3 regions of the Vibrio sp. TAP-3B genome follow, and region 3 is predicted to be linked to each of the others. Evidence: predicted binding sites of a transcription regulator. Region 3 holds the regulator's gene; each other region holds the start of a gene.
What was found. The regulator MetJ, encoded in region 3, represses methionine synthesis genes. The targets are predictions, from matches to a motif close to TTAGACNTNTANANGTCTAA.
Positions count from the first base shown of each region.

Region 1: metN (methionine ABC transporter ATP-binding protein MetN) is a predicted target of MetJ. The motif match lies at 3,854-3,873, and genes of this name have one in related genera.
Region 2: metE (5-methyltetrahydropteroyltriglutamate--homocysteine S-methyltransferase) is a predicted target of MetJ. The motif match lies at 3,539-3,558, and genes of this name have one in related genera.

Region 1 covers NZ_CM173495.1:1,633,984-1,639,683, forward strand. The annotation lists gene treC (alpha,alpha-phosphotrehalase) at 1-364, opposite strand, end outside; gene treB (PTS trehalose transporter subunit IIBC) at 456-1,880, opposite strand; gene treR (trehalose operon repressor TreR) at 2,061-3,005, opposite strand; gene gmhB (D-glycero-beta-D-manno-heptose 1,7-bisphosphate 7-phosphatase) at 3,110-3,661, opposite strand; gene metN (methionine ABC transporter ATP-binding protein MetN) at 4,002-5,036, shown strand; gene AC3D28_RS07720 (methionine ABC transporter permease) at 5,026-5,700, shown strand, end outside.
Region 2 covers NZ_CM173495.1:620,143-625,842, reverse strand. The annotation lists gene yciA (acyl-CoA thioester hydrolase YciA) at 1-139, shown strand, start outside; gene AC3D28_RS03000 (YciI family protein) at 255-551, shown strand; gene AC3D28_RS02995 (GspS/AspS pilotin family protein) at 555-947, shown strand; gene metE (5-methyltetrahydropteroyltriglutamate--homocysteine S-methyltransferase) at 1,078-3,360, opposite strand; gene AC3D28_RS02985 (LysR substrate-binding domain-containing protein) at 3,623-4,534, shown strand; gene AC3D28_RS02980 (DUF4250 domain-containing protein) at 4,555-4,755, opposite strand; gene AC3D28_RS02975 (hypothetical protein) at 4,851-5,537, opposite strand.
Region 3 covers NZ_CM173495.1:2,098,631-2,104,330, forward strand. The annotation lists gene AC3D28_RS09880 (bifunctional aspartate kinase/homoserine dehydrogenase II) at 1-1,648, opposite strand, end outside; gene AC3D28_RS09885 (O-succinylhomoserine (thiol)-lyase) at 1,664-2,824, opposite strand; gene metJ (met regulon transcriptional regulator MetJ) at 3,050-3,370, shown strand; gene AC3D28_RS09895 (malic enzyme-like NAD(P)-binding protein) at 3,470-4,747, opposite strand; gene bfr (bacterioferritin) at 4,941-5,417, opposite strand; gene AC3D28_RS09905 ((2Fe-2S)-binding protein) at 5,518-5,700, opposite strand, start outside.

The sequences.
Region 1 (5,700 bases), 460 kb from region 3:
CACCCAATGCCGATTGAAACCACTGATGCTCAGTCGACGTATGGTTGACGACGATGTCCATGATGATACGAATGCCCAGCAGGTGCGCCTCTGCCAGCAAGTTCTCAAAATCTTGCATCGTGCCGAACTCTGGGTTGATCGCGTAGTAATCGGAAATGTCATACCCGTTGTCGATCATTGGCGACTGATACACCGGCGTCAGCCAAATCGCATCGACACCGAGGTGCTTGAGATAATCCAGTTTAGAAATGATCCCTCTAATATCGCCCGTGCCTTTACTTCCACTGTCACAAAAGCTTTTTGGGTAAATTTGGTAGATGGTTGCGGTTTTCCACCAGCTCTCATCATGCTTGGTCATTGCCATTTCTAACACTCACTTACCAGTCATCGGAAACTTAAAAAATTTGAAAATAGAAAAACAAGAAGAGGCAACGACACCGCTACCTCTGATTGAATTACGCGCTTGCAGTCTCAAGCTCTCCTTTGATTTTGGCTCGCTTATAGAGAACCAAAGTCAATGCCGCAGGAACCACCGTCGCCACTAACATCGCCACCGCAAACACACCCCAGAACTGTGGTTGAATCGATAAAATACCTGGTAAGCCACCCACACCAATACCGTTAGCCATTACGCCAGCACTGCCACAAATGGCGGCAGCACACGCACTACCGATCATCGCGCTTAACATGGGGAATTTATACTTTAGGTTAATACCGTACATCGCAGGCTCAGTAACACCTAAGTACGCTGAGATGGCCGCTGGAACAGAGATATCACGTTCGCCATGTTTTTTGCTGATAATAATGATGCCAACCACTGCAGACGCTTGAGCGATGTTTGAAAGTGCAATCAGAGGCCAAATTGGTGTGCCGCCTAACTCTTGCATCAACTGCAGGTCTACTGCGTTGGTAGTGTGATGAATACCGGTAATCACCAGTGGCGCATACAGAAAGCCAAAAATGGTCGAGCCAATCATTGCAAAGTCACCCGTCATGGCGGCTTTCGCTGCGAATGCCACGCCATCGCCTAACAGACGGCCAAATGGACCAATGATAGAGTGCGCAAGAATCACAGAAATGATGATAGAAACAAACGGCACCACCACTAAGTACAGGTAAGAGGGAATGATGCGTTTTAGATTCGTTTCAATAAACGCCAATGCGATCCCCGCCAACATTGCAGGAATCACTTGCGCTTGATAACCGACTTTTTCGATGACGAACAACCCAAAGTCCCACACTTCTGGGGCTTGTTTACCGATCAGGTAGGCGTTCATCAATTGAGGAGAAACCAGCGTCACACCCAGCGTGATACCAAGAATGGGTGTCCCGCCGAGCTTTTTCACGGTAGACCAGCACACACCAACAGGTAGGAAGAAGAAAATCGCTTCACCAATCAACCACAGGAATGAGTGGACCGTTGCCCAGAATTGGCTGATTTCTGTCAAGGTTTGGCCATCAAACATCTTGATGTCGCCAATGACATTACGGAAACCAAGAATGAGACCGCCGGTAATGATTGCCGGCAATAAAGGAACAAAGATTTCAGCAAGGTGTGAGATACCGCGTTCAATAATGTTCATATTTTGGCGAGCGGAATTTTTTGCTTCGTCTTTGCTCGCTTCACTTTTACCGCTTAGCTCGATCAGTACTTTGTAAACCTCATCGACTTCAGTACCAATCACCACTTGGAACTGGCCTGCGTTGGTAAAACAGCCCTTCACCATCGGTAGTGCTTCTAGCTGTTTCGTGTCTGCTTTGTCCGTATCATTGAGAACAAAACGCAAGCGAGTTAAACAATGGCTTACACTGGCAATATTGTCCGGTCCCCCGACCAGCTCAATAAGACGCTCCACGTCTTTACGCGCAATCTTACTCATAACTTTGTCCACCCTGTATTGGATACATTCGATTCATCATTTTATTTTTTATAAATGGGAACATTCCCATTTCTTGATTTTAATATTGCCACCCAAAGACAAAAAACAAAATGGGAACAATCCCATTAATTGAGAGTGATCACAGTATAATTTTAAAGCAGAATTTCTTAGGAAGGATGCTCAGCAGACTGGCTGTTGAGTAAAGTGAACGACTGAGTCGTCGCCACTTAATTGATTAATCAGCATCTCAGCAGCTTTTTCACCAGCATAGGCATAGCCGGGGTCAACGCTGAATATTTTAGGAAAAAGGAAAGAAAGCAGCTCATTTCCACCTACGCCTGTTACCACTACATCTTCTCGATCTAGCTCTTGTAGACGCTTTATCACACCCAGCGCAATGGTATCACTTGCGCAAACAATCGCTTGCGTATCGGTTTGCAGCACTTGATCGACGAGCTGGTACGCACTCTCATGGTTGAGTTTCCCTGTCTGGAAACAAGGGACAATGTGTTTGCGCTCACACCACGCTCTATAGGCATTCAAACGAGCTAAGCCTGTCGTTCGATCTTCTGGGTCAACGCCAATGTAGGCAACACGAGAAAGTGACCGCTGGGTTATGTACGCCAGTGCCTTTTCAATCACGCCTTGGTTATCGTAATTGATAGACGACACTTCATCGGTATCCATCGCGATAACAACAATACGGCTCCCCCACTCCGCCAACGCTCGCTCATCACACCCTGTAAAACCAAATACGATGATACCATCCACATTGCGACGCTTAAGCACCTCCAAATGTTCGTTGGTCTTATCACGGTCAAACTGACTCTCCATAATCACCACATCATAACCTGCCGAGTACAACCGATTAAGCATGGTACTGACAGCGCGGTTTTCGGACGGAGAGTCGAGACGGGAGATAATCACCCCAATGACTTTTTGACTGCCTCCACGCATCGACTGCGCAGATTTCGACGGCACGTAACCAGACTCACGAATGATTTGCTCAACTTTCTTACGCGTTTGTGGTTTCACTTTTGGGTCGTTGGTTAACACTCGGCTTACCGTCGACTTGCCGACACCAGCCAGTTTCGCGATATCAAGAATGGTGAGTTTTTTGCTCATAAATGACTAAATCAGGATAGGTGAATAGTTAGGTGTTTGAACTTTAACAGCAATAGAATAAAAGGGAAGCAAACGCCTCCCTTAAACACACCACTTTTTGGGGATTACTTCTGTAGATATCCAGGTACGTCAGCCACGCTATCAAGCACCACCGTCGCCAGCGCTTCACCTTGTGAAGTGATCGGTTTGCCAGTGCGAACCAAAATCTTAGTGCCGACACCCGCCGCTTCAGCCGCCATCATATCTTCCGCTTTATCACCAATCATGACCGATTTCGCCATATCGATGTTCAAAAAATCGCGAGCAGAAATGAACATGCCTGGCTTTGGCTTGCGGCAATCACAATCTTGCTTGTAATCGCCGATACCTTGTTCAGGATGGTGCGGGCAGTAATAGATACCATCAAATTCCACACCGTGCTCGACAAAATTCCAATCCATCCATTGGGTCAGTGACAAGAAACGATCCTCACTGAATTTACCGCGCGCGATGCCAGATTGGTTGGTCACAAGCACCAGTAGATAGCCTTGTTGTTTCAGCGCTTTCGTCGCTTCAAACACACCTTCAATGTACTCAAAATCATGTTCGTCATGAACGTAGCCGTGATCAACGTTAATCACGCCATCACGATCGATAAAAACAGCAGGTTTTGCCAAAACGTCTTTCTCTATTAATTCGGTTTCGTCAGATTATACATCCCTTATCACCCTCAACACTACCTCATTGGCAGGCAGCGCTGTTAAAACCGTTGATTTGTTGAACAAGAGTCGGTCACTCTACAGCGACCCTTCTCTCCCTTCCACTCACAGCTTACACCGCGTTATTTATGAAATAAAACATCCATACCTTTAGACGTCTAGACGTAAAAATATCTATTGACTTCATTCTACTTAACCCATAGCATCAACTGAGAATTGAGCTAGAGCTCAACATTAAGTTCTGTCAAAGGCCGTTTTTGACAGCGAAGTTCCCCCGTATCTTTGGGCAGGTTGAAACATGATAGAAATTAAAAACGTCAATAAAGTGTTCTACCAAGGCAGTAAGGAAATTCTTGCCCTGAAAGACATTAACCTACACATCGCCAAGGGCACCATCTTCGGTGTGATCGGTTCATCTGGTGCTGGTAAAAGCACCCTGATCCGCTGTGTAAACATGCTTGAAGCGCCGAGCTCTGGCGCGATCATCGTCGATAATGTTGATCTCACAACACTGAGCAAAAAACAGTTGGTCGAAACCCGCCGCAACATTGGTATGATTTTCCAGCACTTTAACCTACTGTCGTCTCGCACTGTTTTCGATAATGTCGCCTTGCCTTTAGAGCTGGCCGGTAAAAGCAAATCGCAAATCCAAACTAAAGTCACGGAGCTGCTCAAGCTGGTTGGTTTGCAAGACAAACATGAAAGCTATCCCGCGAACCTCAGCGGCGGTCAAAAGCAACGTGTAGCGATTGCTCGCGCATTGGCATCCGATCCTAGCGTGCTGCTTTGTGACGAAGCCACCAGCGCGTTAGACCCGGCAACCACTCAGTCCATTCTTGAATTACTAAAAGAGATCAATCGCAAGTTAAACATCACTATTTTGCTTATCACCCATGAGATGGAAGTGGTGAAAAGTATCTGTCACGAAGTGGCGATCATTGGTGGCGGTGAACTGGTTGAAAAAGGTACCGTCGGCAATATTTTCGCACACCCTAAAACCGAACTGGCGCACCAATTTATTCGCTCAACGTTAGATCTTTCTATCCCAGAGGATTACCAAGCTCGGCTACAACCAACCCGTGTTGAAGGCAGCTACCCTCTGGTGCGTTTGGAGTTTACAGGCACCACAGTAGATGCACCTCTGATGTCGCAGATTTCTCGTAAATACAACATTGATGTGAGCATTTTAAGTTCTGACCTTGATTATGCTGGTGGCGTAAAATTCGGCATGATGGTCGCTGAACTGTTTGGTAATGAAAAAGATGATAACGCAGCTCTTGATTTCCTGCGTGAGCACAACGTGAAAGTAGAGGTACTTGGTTATGTCCTTTGATACGATTTCTGAATGGCTGAGTTTAAACAGCAAGCTACTTTTGGGGGCTACATGGGAAACCCTATACATGGTTGCGGTCGCTGGCCTGGTCGGTTTCGCGGTAGGCATCCCTTTGGGTGTCATTCTGCACATTACTAAAAAAGGCGGCTTATTAGAAAACACCCGTCTTAATAGTATGTTAGGCGCCATTGTTAACGTTGGACGCTCGGTGCCTTTTCTAGTGTTAATGGTTGCGATTATTCCAGTGACAAAAATGTTAGTTGGCACTTTTATTGGCACAACGGCAGCAATCGTACCGCTTACCATTGGTGCAATCCCATTCGTCGCGCGTCTGATTGAAGGTGCTCTGTTAGAAGTTCCTACTGGGCTGGTTGAAGCCGCACAATCTATGGGGGCCGCGCCAACACAAATCATCACAAAAGTGCTGCTACCGGAAGCCATGCCGACGATTATTAACTCAGTCACCATCACACTCGTCACGCTAGTAAGCTACTCTGCCATGGCTGGCACCGTGGGCGGCGGCGGCTTAGGTGATGTCGCTATACGTTACGGTTTCCACCGCTACGATGCGACGATCATGGCCGTTACAGTCGTGATGTTGATTGTTCTCGTGCAAATTATTCAGTCTCTCGGTGACGCAGTGGTGCGTCGTGTAGACCACAGA
Region 2 (5,700 bases), 1.5 Mb from region 3:
ATCCATGAGCGTTGATCTGGAGGTATGGGTAAAGCCAGTTAAAGAACAAGGTGTTGGCGATAGATTCATGGTATGCGATGCCACGTTCAACTACGTAGCCATCGACAGTGAAGGTAAACCACGCCCGGTTCAGAATTAATCTTTTCGCAACTTTATTGACCAAAGAGAACCTCACATTTGCCACTGTTCACTTGTGAGAGACACAAAAAAGTCGTTAAATTAACACGTTACCCTATTAATTAAGGAACTATGCTATGTGGTATGTCACCTTTTCTCAGGACGTCGAGAACTCGTTGGAAAAACGCATGAGCGTTCGCCCTCAACACTTACAGCGTTTGCAAAAACTGCAAGATGAAGGACGCCTGCTAACTGCTGGTCCAATGCCAGCGATCGATTCTGATAATCCTGGAGAAGCTGGGTTTACTGGTTCGACTGTCATCGCTGAGTTTACTTCTTTAGAAGATGCCCAAGCATGGGCAGAAGCCGATCCTTACGTTGCGGTAGGTGTTTACGACCATGTGATCGTAAAACCGTTCAAAAAAGTGTTTTAATTTATGAAAAAATTACTGTGTCTTTTCCTCGTTTGTGCCGCGCTCATTGGCTGTTCATCGAACAATGATGTTCAACGCCAGTTAGAGCTTATGGCATCAAACCGAGCGGGGGTGCTGTCTGCTGGATTACCGCTGAAGTATGGCCCATTGCAAATCATGAGAGTCTCTTCTAACAAGAATGTTGTAGAGATGATGATGATTTATAACGACGGTGCGTTAGGCGCCAAACCACTAGACCAAGTACTTAATACCAGTATCTATACTTATTGCAGCGCCCCAGAGATTCGTAAACAAATTGATATGGGCTTGATGTATCGGATTAAAGTTCGTAACTCTCGCGGTCAATTAATGGCGGATGAGTTAGTGTCAGGGCAAACCTGTGCTCAGCTCAAATAATCGCCGCCATTCGCTTTTACTAGGACACAAATAATCAACGGTGAAGGCTAGATAATGTGACCAACCACCTGTCGCCAAAATTCAAAAGCGGAGATATCATTCTCCGCTTTTTCGTCTTCGCCATTCTCGGTTACGCCAGCTCAGTACGTAACTTTTTAGCGGCTGATACCAAGTTTGCTAACGCCGCTTCCGTTTCTGCCCAGTTACGCGTTTTTAACCCACAATCTGGGTTAACCCAAAGACGCTGAGCCGGGATCTTTTCTGCCGCTTTTTTAAGTAATCCTTCAATCCATTCTTCCGTCGGAATATTGGGTGAATGAATATCGTACACACCAGGACCAATTGCATTCGGGTAGTTAAACGCTTCGAATGCTTTCAGTAGTTCCATATTCGATCGCGAAGTTTCAATCGTGATCACATCTGCGTCTAATGCTGCCACAGAGTCAATGATCTCATTAAATTCGCTGTAACACATATGGGTATGAATTTGTGTTTCTGGTTGAGCACTTGCAGCCGAGATCTTAAACGCATCCACTGCCCACTGTAGGTATGCTTTGTGATCGCGTTTTTTGAGTGGTAGACCTTCACGAATGGCTGGTTCATCAATCTGGATTATATTGATACCCGCATCTTGTAAATCAGACACTTCGTCACGTAGCGCCAATGCCAATTGTTGAGCAATTTTTTGACGAGTGACGTCTTCACGTGGGAATGTCCAGCACAGAATCGTCACTGGACCTGTGAGCATGCCTTTCATTTGCTTGCTGGTCAGAGACTGGGCGTAGGTCGACCATTTAACTGTTATTGGCTTTTCGCGTTCAATATCAGCAACCACAATAGCAGGTTTAACACAGCGAGAGCCGTAGCTTTGTACCCAACCAAATTTCGTCGTTTGGAAACCAGCTAAGTTTTCTGCAAAGTATTCGACCATGTCATTACGCTCAGCTTCGCCGTGTACCAGTACATCCAGATCAAGCGCTTCTTGACGTTTCACTGCATCTGCGATGTGTCCTTTGAGAGCATCAATGTAATCAGATTCAGAAAGTTGGCCAGAGCGATAAGCACTACGCTGAACTCGGATTTCTCCGGTTTGTGGGAAAGAACCAATGGTCGTTGTCGGCAGCAATGGCAAACCTAATACTTCAGCTTGATGTGCGGCACGCTCAGCATACGGAGCATTGCGCTCTGAAAGTGATGCCGTGATACTGTTTAGACGCGCTTGTACTTGAGGCTTGTTCACATGCGTTGCCGTCTGACGCGCTTTAATTGGCTGACTGTAAGCATCACAAGCCAGAATGGCACCTTGATCACCATCTAGTGCTTTACCAAGTAAGGCCACTTCTGTCACTTTCTGTTTTGCGAAGGCAAACCAACTCTTCACTTCTTCGCTCAGTGCCGTTTCAAGCTCTAAGTCTACTGGACTGTGCAGTAAAGAACATGAGCTTGCCAGCCAAAGTTTATCACCTAACTTGTCTTTTACTGGCTGTAAGCGCGCAAGTTGTGCACTTAGATCAGAACGCCAAACGTTGCGACCATTGATGACTCCAGCAGATAACACCCAATTTTTAGGTAGTTTAGCCACCACTTCGTCTAGCTGATCGGGCGCTGAAGATAGGTCAACATGTAGGCCATCGACAGCAAGATCAACAATCTTGTCTAGAGTGTCGGTCACCGCATCGAAGTACGTGGTGAGCAGCACTTTCACATCGCTACGAATCACTTGGTAAGCCAACTTAAAAGCGTCCGCCCACTCGCTCTCAAGTTCAAGAGCCAAGATTGGCTCATCAATTTGAACCCACTCAACTCCTTGATTTGCCAATTTAGCCAAAATCGCTTGATATGCGGTTAACAATCGCGGTAGCAAGGTTAAACGGTCAAAACCTTCTTCGGTTTCTTTACCCAAATATAGGTAACTTAATGGGCCAAGCAAAACTGGTTTAACTTTGTGCCCGGCCTTTACCGCCTCGTTCACTTCCTCAAACAACTGAGGCCAACTGACTTCGAACACATCGTCTTTACTGAACTCTGGCACGATATAGTGGTAGTTAGTATTGAACCATTTAGTCATATCAGACGCAGCGGCACCTGCACAGCCGCAACCGGTTTGGGATTGGCCGCGACCAACCTTAAATAAAGTATCAAGATCAGGGAAACCATCTGCGTGACGCTTTGGCACGTGGCCTAAAAGCAACGTTGTGGTGAGTACATGATCGTACCAAGCGAAGTCACCTGCGGTGGTAAAGCTTAACCCTGCATCCGTTTGCTTCTGCCAGTTTTTAGCACGCAGATCCGCCCCTACTTTCTTTAATTCAGCCTGATCAATTTCACCACGCCAGTATTTCTCCTGGGCAAATTTAAGCTCTCGTTTTTCACCAATGCGTGGATAACCTAGTATGTGCGTTGTTGTCGCCATGTCCCTATTCCTTATTCCTTATTCAGTATGTTTGGTCAGAGCACCTTTCTCTATTTAAAAAGGCGTCTGGATGGCTAAACTATCTCTCTTAAACACGGTTTGGACAATGTCCATTTATTCAACTCGTTTATTAAAAAAATTCATACTGCCCGATCTCACTCGCAATTAGGCTAAGACAGTGGACGTCTAGACGTTTACATATCCACCTTTTATCGTTAAGTTAGAGTTGTTCATGGCGAACCACAAAGGATGAAAGGAATTCATGATAGAGCTAAAACATTTACGGACACTGACTTCGCTTAGGGATACCGGTTCTTTGACCGCTACCGCCACCGCCTTGCACTTGACGCAATCAGCGCTGTCTCACCAAATCAAAGATCTGGAATCTCGCATTGGCGGACAACTCTTTCTTAGGAAGACTCGACCAGTCAAATTTACCTCTGAGGGCGAAATACTATTACGCCTCGCGGAAGAGATCTTACCGAAGCTAGCGAAAGCAGAAAATGAATTAGCAAGCCTGAAAGAGGATGTGAACGGTCGGCTGCATATGGCGATTGAATGCCACTCTTGTTTCCAGTGGTTGATGCCAGCATTAAGAGAGTATCAACTGGCTTGGCCAAGTGTGACCTTAGATTTTTCATCCGGCTTTGGTTTCGAGCCCCTTGCTGCTTTGTTAGCTGGCGAGCTCGACTTGGTCATCACTTCCGACATTCAACCACGCTCAGAAGTCCACTACGAGCCTTTATTCGATTTCGAAATGCGTTTGATCACATCCACCCGCCATCCTTTGGCCGACAAGGACGTCATTGAACCGCAAGATCTTATCGATCAAACGATGCTTTCCTACCCTGTTCAAAAGCAAAGATTGGATGTGGTTAAACACTTCTTACAACCTGCGGGCGTAGAGCCAGCCAAATGGAAGCAAGCCGACAATACGTTGATGTTAGTACAAATGGTATCAGCAGGATTAGGCGTAGCGGCACTACCAAACTGGGCAATTTCTGAATTTTCTCGCCAAGGACTTATCACCAGCAAACCTTTTGGTAAAGGACTCTGGCGACGTTTATTTGCAGCAACGCGCAACTCAGAAAAAGACAAACGTTATTTACAGGCCTTCTTCGCAACCGCAAGACTGCAATGTAAAAGCCACCTTGACGGGATCAAGATGGCTTAAGAGTCTAGCTCTAAGATGGGTTAGCGTTCATACGCTTTAAATTGATTGGTAAGTGGGTCGTATTGATAACCGAGCGTATCAAGCTTGCCCACGACCGATTCTACGTCCATTTCATAAACTGAGACTAACTCGTCAAAGCTGTCACACTCCAAGCGCAGTTTTTCGTTGACGATACCTAGTAAAATAATGCTGTCTAGATTACCTACATTGCTTAAATCCATCGCGACACTCCTCTTCGACAACTATACATACAGCGTAGACATAATTGGGTAAATTTAAAGTGAGGCTGGTCTTAAATCATGCCGTCAACATAGCCTTAAACAGCGAGTGAAAATAGACCTTGTAGACTCGTCATTGATGATAAAGCAAGCAACAAAGCCACACTCAGTTGTATTTTTTCTGGTGCTTTATGAGTAAAAATATGCCAGCACCAAACGATGATAGCAGAAATCAACATTGCCAAAGATAATAGAATCGGCTGCGTCGCGGCGTTCAGTGTCGCTTCATCAAGCTGGTAAGAAGAAAATAGCGTAGCAATCACTAAAAGCATACCTGACACAATCCCCGCGACGGGCAAAATTCGGTGAAAAGCTTGTAAACGACTGCGTGCAATCGTAAGAAGCAGTTGAGAAAAAGACGCCCCGAGAAACAACACCATGAGAGCCATGGCAATCGCGGCAGGCCAATTCGGTTGTTCAAACACTTGGATACTCACAAACGCAAAGGCCAAACCGTTAGCTAGGTGCATTGCCCATAACGGCCCCTTATCACGCGTTTTCTTTGTTTGAACCTGCGAATAAAAATAGAATATCGCAAATACGACCATAAAAGCTTCAATACGCAGTGAGGCAACGGCCAACCATAATACCGCCACGGCTGGTAACATTTTGTGCAAACGACCTCGTTGACCCGGACAGACATCGCCTTTGATCAAAAGCAAAGTCAGTAGCGCTTGTGCGCCAAATAACATTGGAGGGAAAGTAACCAGCAATTGTTGAATCATATTGAATGCGAGCTCAAAAGTCGTTTTGGGACGGCGATAATAGCAAATCACCCATCGTCAAACCACCTAAACACAACGTGCCTTTTATTTTACATCACTCACAGCCCTCACCCCTTTTCAATCAGACTCATGTTCACGATTCACGGTATAACCATAACGCTTT
Region 3 (5,700 bases):
AACGTAGAGCCAACTCTTGACTTGCGGTCACATCCAGCACAACGGCTTCATCGTAGTTTTGTAGCGCGCCAAGGCGAGTCAACCAGGAACCATCATTGGCGATACTCTCATCTTTAAATCGTGCAGAGACATTCCTTGCGTCAATCCCCTGCTCATCAAACCAATACATTTGGCTATCGACAACTGCGACCAAATCAAAACTCATACCGTGACGTTTAGTCAGCTCATTTTTTTGACTCGCAAATAAGTTCATCCAGCTCGAACCAATATTGCCTTTACCACACAAGGCAACAGCTACACGCTTATGCGCTTGAAATAGTTGACTGTGAATGGTTTGAACCAGAGCCTCAGTATCAGTGCGGCGCAATACCGCGACTAAACTCAAACCCGATTCAGACTCAGAGATAAATTCTATTGGCGCGTGTTTTAGCTTCTGATAAAAACCAAAACAGTGGTTAGCATTTTTCGTCACACCTGCGCCTACGGCAGCTAACAATGAGTAGCCTTCTTTCAGTTTAATTTCCGCTTCCACGGCAAGCTCTTGCAGGTACTTCAGCACCCCTCCGGCAATTTCAGAAGTGTACGCCAAGCGCAAGGTATGCTGATCGGCCTGAACTTCAAAAGCCAATGGCTCTAATTGAGCACGCTGCAATACTTGCCGTACATCGCTTTGCGTTTTTTCAAAATCGTGACCATGAAAGAAAGACAGCTGTATCAATAAAACGTCATCAAGCGACGTAATGATTTTGGCACCACGCCCAGAGGCTAATACGCGCTCAATACGCGTGGAGCCAGCCTCTGATTGATAACTACATTTTAGATTAAGATCCATCGTGCTTTGCGCTACAGGTTGAAGCGTACGGCTGTGTAATACAGGGGCGGCTAGACGAGCAAGCTCGCTGGCCTCATCCAATCTTAGCAAAGGCAATAAGCAAGCATCAGCAACCAGTCGAGGGTCTGCGCTGTACACGCCAGCAACGTCACTCCAAATAGTCACAGTGCTGACATCAGCAAGCGCACCAATAACCGTCGCAGAATAGTCTGATCCATTACGACCCAGCAGAACGGTTTCTCCAGCGTCATTCTGCGCCATAAAACCCGTGATCACGACGCGTTTATGATTGTGTTGTGCTAACGCTTGCTTGATCAAGGGGGATGAACGAACACGATCGACTTCTGGCTGAGTCGCCGCTTCGGCACGCAAAAACGTTCTCGCGTCTTGCACAACGGCTGGCAACGAATGCTGCGACAATAGTACGGCTAAAAGACGTGCGGACCATACCTCTCCATGTCCTAATACCGCTGCTTTTTGTGCTTCAGTCAAAGGCGCGACTAACTCAGACAAAGTACTGAATTCATCTTGTAAAGAAGCCAGTAACTGCTCTTTTGCTTCACCTTCTAACAAGGCGGCTATCAGTCCTGTTTGGAATTCCCTTAAACTTTGAAGTGCCTCATGAGCAAGTCGACCATCTCTGTCCAAGCCTTCGAGAAACTCAATCAGCCGATTGGTGGTTTGCCCAGCAGCAGACACCACCACGAGATCATTTTCTATCGAATGCTCTTTAAGAATATCCACGACACGTAAGTAACATTGAGGGTTGGCTAAGCTGCTGCCACCAAATTTATGCAGCTGACGCTGTACAGTCATGATTATCGTCTCCTATTACTGGGCAGCTTTAGTGAAGGCCTGTTCTAAATCGTCGATCAAATCTTGCACATCTTCTAAGCCAACAGATAGGCGCAACAACTGGTGTGAAATCCCCGCTTCGGCCAGAGCTTTCTCTCCCATGGCCCGATGGGTCATCGAGGCAGGATGGCAAATCAAACTTTCCACTCCACCTAATGATTCTGCAAGTGAAAATAATTGCAGCTCTTTCACAAAGACTTTCAATTGTTGAAACGATCCTGAAAATTCAAAGCTCAGCATAGAGCCAAAACCAGACTGCTGCTTTTTAGCGATAGCATGACCCGCGTGATCTGGGAGACTTGGGTGATAAATGGCTTTGACCAATCTCTGCGACTGCAGATAAGCAAGTACCTGTTGTGAGCTCTCTTCATGCACTCGCATACGAGCACCAAGCGTACGAATGCCTCGCAGCGTCATATAACTATCAAAAGGCGTTCCCGTTGCACCAATGCAATTGCCCCACCATGCAAGCTCTTCCGCATGTGCTTCTGTTTTGGTAATGATCACGCCACCAATCACATCCGAATGACCATTGATGTATTTTGTGGTTGAGTGAATCACGAAGTCTGCCCCCAGCTCCAACGGTTTTTGATATATCGGAGTCAAGAAAGTGTTGTCGACAGCGACAAGTGCGCCAACTTGCTTGGCTTTTTCACATACTTCAGCAATATCGACCACGCGAACAAGCGGATTTGATGGCGTTTCTAATAGGATCAGCTTTGGTTTGAGCTGCAACGCGGCATCCAGTGCCTGTTTATCGGATTGGTCAATAAACTGCACTTTAAAATCACCTTTTTTTGCTCGGGTATTGAATAGACGATAAGACCCACCGTAGCAATCATGCGGAGCAATGAGCAGATCATCGGGCCCAAGAAAGGCAGAAACCCATAAATTTAACGCAGAGGTACCACAGTTCGTCACGACCGCACCTTGGCCAGACTCTAATTCAGATAGCGCACTTTCTAATAACCCACGATTAGGGTTACCAGATCGGGTGTAATCATATTTAGGGACCTCACCAAAAGCGGGAAAACCGTAATTAGTGGAAAGATAAATAGGTGGAACGACAGCGTGATATTGGCTGTCTGATTCAATACCAGTGCGGACTGCAATGGTCGCAGGTTTGCGAGTGCTCATGGGTGTATCCTTTCACGGGTGATGACTTCTAAACAGGAATGCGCTATATCTGACTCGTGGATTCCAAATGATTCACACGCTTCCTCTACTGTTCTATTCACTTTACTCGTCAAAAAATAAGACGTCAACACTTCTAGACGTCCATATGTCTTTGCTTATGGCGGTAAATGCAGCTAAAATCAGCACCTAGATTATTTTAACCGATTACATAGATGAAGGTGCGCAATGGCTGACTGGAATGGCGAATACATTAGCCCATATGCCGAGCACGGTAAAAAAAGTGAACAAGTAAAAAAAATTACCGTCTCTATCCCGCTAAAAGTTTTAAAAGTACTAACTGATGAGCGTACTCGCCGTCAAATCAATAACTTACGCCATGCAACCAATAGCGAATTACTATGCGAAGCATTTTTACACGCGTACACTGGCCAGCCACTTCCAACAGATGAGGATCTTCGTAAAGATCGCCCTGATGATATTCCGGCTGAAGTAAAAGCGCTGATGACGGAGATGGGTATCGAGTTTGAGTCGTTTACCGAAGAGTAATCGTAAGTGGATTGATGTTGTCTTTAAGAGAACTCTTTCTCTGAGTATAGAAAAATGGGACGCTACGCGTCCCATTTTTTATGTATTAACCCGCGAAGATTATTCCGCCATGTAATTTTCTGGCATATCAATACGAGCAACGCCAGATTCTACCGCTGCTTGAGCTACCGCTTTTGCTACTCGTGGGAGCAAGCGAGAGTCCATAGGCTTAGGAATGATGTAGTCTGAGCCAAACTCAAGCTTTTCAACCCCTGCCGCTTTAAGTACTGCTTCTGGTACCGGTTCTTTCGCCAGATGACGAATCGCTTCAACAGCGGCAAGTTTCATTTCATCATTAATTTCGCTTGCTCGAATATCAAGAGCACCACGGAATATGAATGGGAAACACAGCACGTTATTTACTTGGTTCGGATAATCACTACGTCCAGTTCCCATAATTAAATCATCACGAACCTCATGCGCAAGCTCAGGCTTAATTTCAGGCTCAGGGTTAGAACATGCAAATACAATCGGCTTGTCAGCCATTAATTTCAATGCTTCAGGTGAAAGTAGGTTCGGACCGGATACCCCAAGGAAAAGATCAGCCCCTTCTATGACATCTTCCAACGTACGCTTATCAGTGTTATTCGCGAACAACTGCTTGTATTCGTTTATGTCATCACGACGAGTATGAATCACGCCTTTACGATCTAGCATATAAATCTTTTCACGCATTGCACCACATTTGATCAGCAGTTCCATACATGCAACGGCCGCAGCCCCAGCGCCAAGACAAACGATCGTAGCGTCTTCTAGCTTTTTGCCTTGAAGCTCAATAGCATTCAGCATACCTGCCGCGGTTACAATTGCAGTACCGTGTTGGTCATCATGGAATACTGGCACATCACAACGCTCAATCAGGCGCTTTTCAATTTCAAAACAGTCTGGAGCCTTAATGTCCTCAAGATTGATACCACCAAATGTGTCTGCAATGTTTGCAACGGTATCCACGAATTCGTCAATGGTACGGTGCTTCACTTCAATATCAATCGAATCAAGGCCAGCAAATCGCTTAAATAATAGCGCCTTACCTTCCATCACAGGCTTAGATGCCAGTGGGCCAAGGTTACCTAAACCAAGGATAGCGGTGCCGTTAGAAATCACTGCAACCATATTGCCTTTGCCAGTGTATTTGTACGCATTGTCAGGATTTTGCGCAATTTCACGCACTGGTTCAGCAACACCAGGACTGTAAGCAAGCGCAAGATCGCCTGCTGTTTCAGCCGGTTTTGTCAGTTCGACAGCAATTTTTCCTGGGATTGGATAAGCATGGTAATCAAGGGCTTTTTGGCGGTGTTCTTCTTCTGGAGTGACTGCTTGGCGATTGTCTTCAGACATGGACGTTTCTCTTTGTTATTTTTAGGTAAGGGGGCATAAATTCTATCGAATAGAGCTTAATCTTCATAGGCAAGATCACGGGGAATATCCTTAAAGATCCGATAATAAAAGAGATTAGACCAAGTAATTACATTAAGCACCTGATTTTCTAGTCAGGCGCTCTTTCTCACACTAGAAAGTTGTACAACACAGATTACTCTTCATCTACGTACTGGGCTTGTAAGTAATTTTCAATGCCTGACATTTCAATCAAGCCAAGTTGAGTCTCTAACCAATCCACATGTTCTTCTTCGTCTTCGAGAATATCTTGGAATAGATCACGAGAGACATAGTCTCGAATGTCTTCAGCATAGGCAATCGCATCTTTCAAATCTGGGATCGCGGCCATCTCAAGCTTCAGGTCACACTCAATCATTTCTTTGGCGTCTTCACCGACCATTAACTTACCGAGATCTTGCAAATTTGGTAAGCCTTCTAGAAACAAAATCCGTTCAATCAGATGATCTGCGTGCTTCATTTCATCTATCGATTCGTGATATTCCTTATCGGCTAAGTGTTTCAACCCCCAGTCTTTATACATACGAGCATGAAGAAAGTACTGATTGATAGCGACTAGCTCGTTCCCGAGCACTTTGTTGAGATGCTGAATGATGATTGGATCGCCTTTCATGACAAAACCTCCTTTTGGCTTCATTTAAATGTAGAAGTAAATGAGAAGGTGTCAAAAGGCTCAGCGAATTATCACTGTTGTATAGCCACAGTCATTATCATTAGCTTGCTTGCTGTAATTTAAGTCCCGTATAACGAGTTTCAGTTTCCGCTAAAATGTCTTTAGCTTGTCTGATGCATTTACCACACTGGCTACCCAGTGCCGTACACTGCTTAATTCCTCGAATATCCGTTACGCCCTCATCTATCGCCAACTTCTTGATTTTCTTGTCAGAGACCCCATG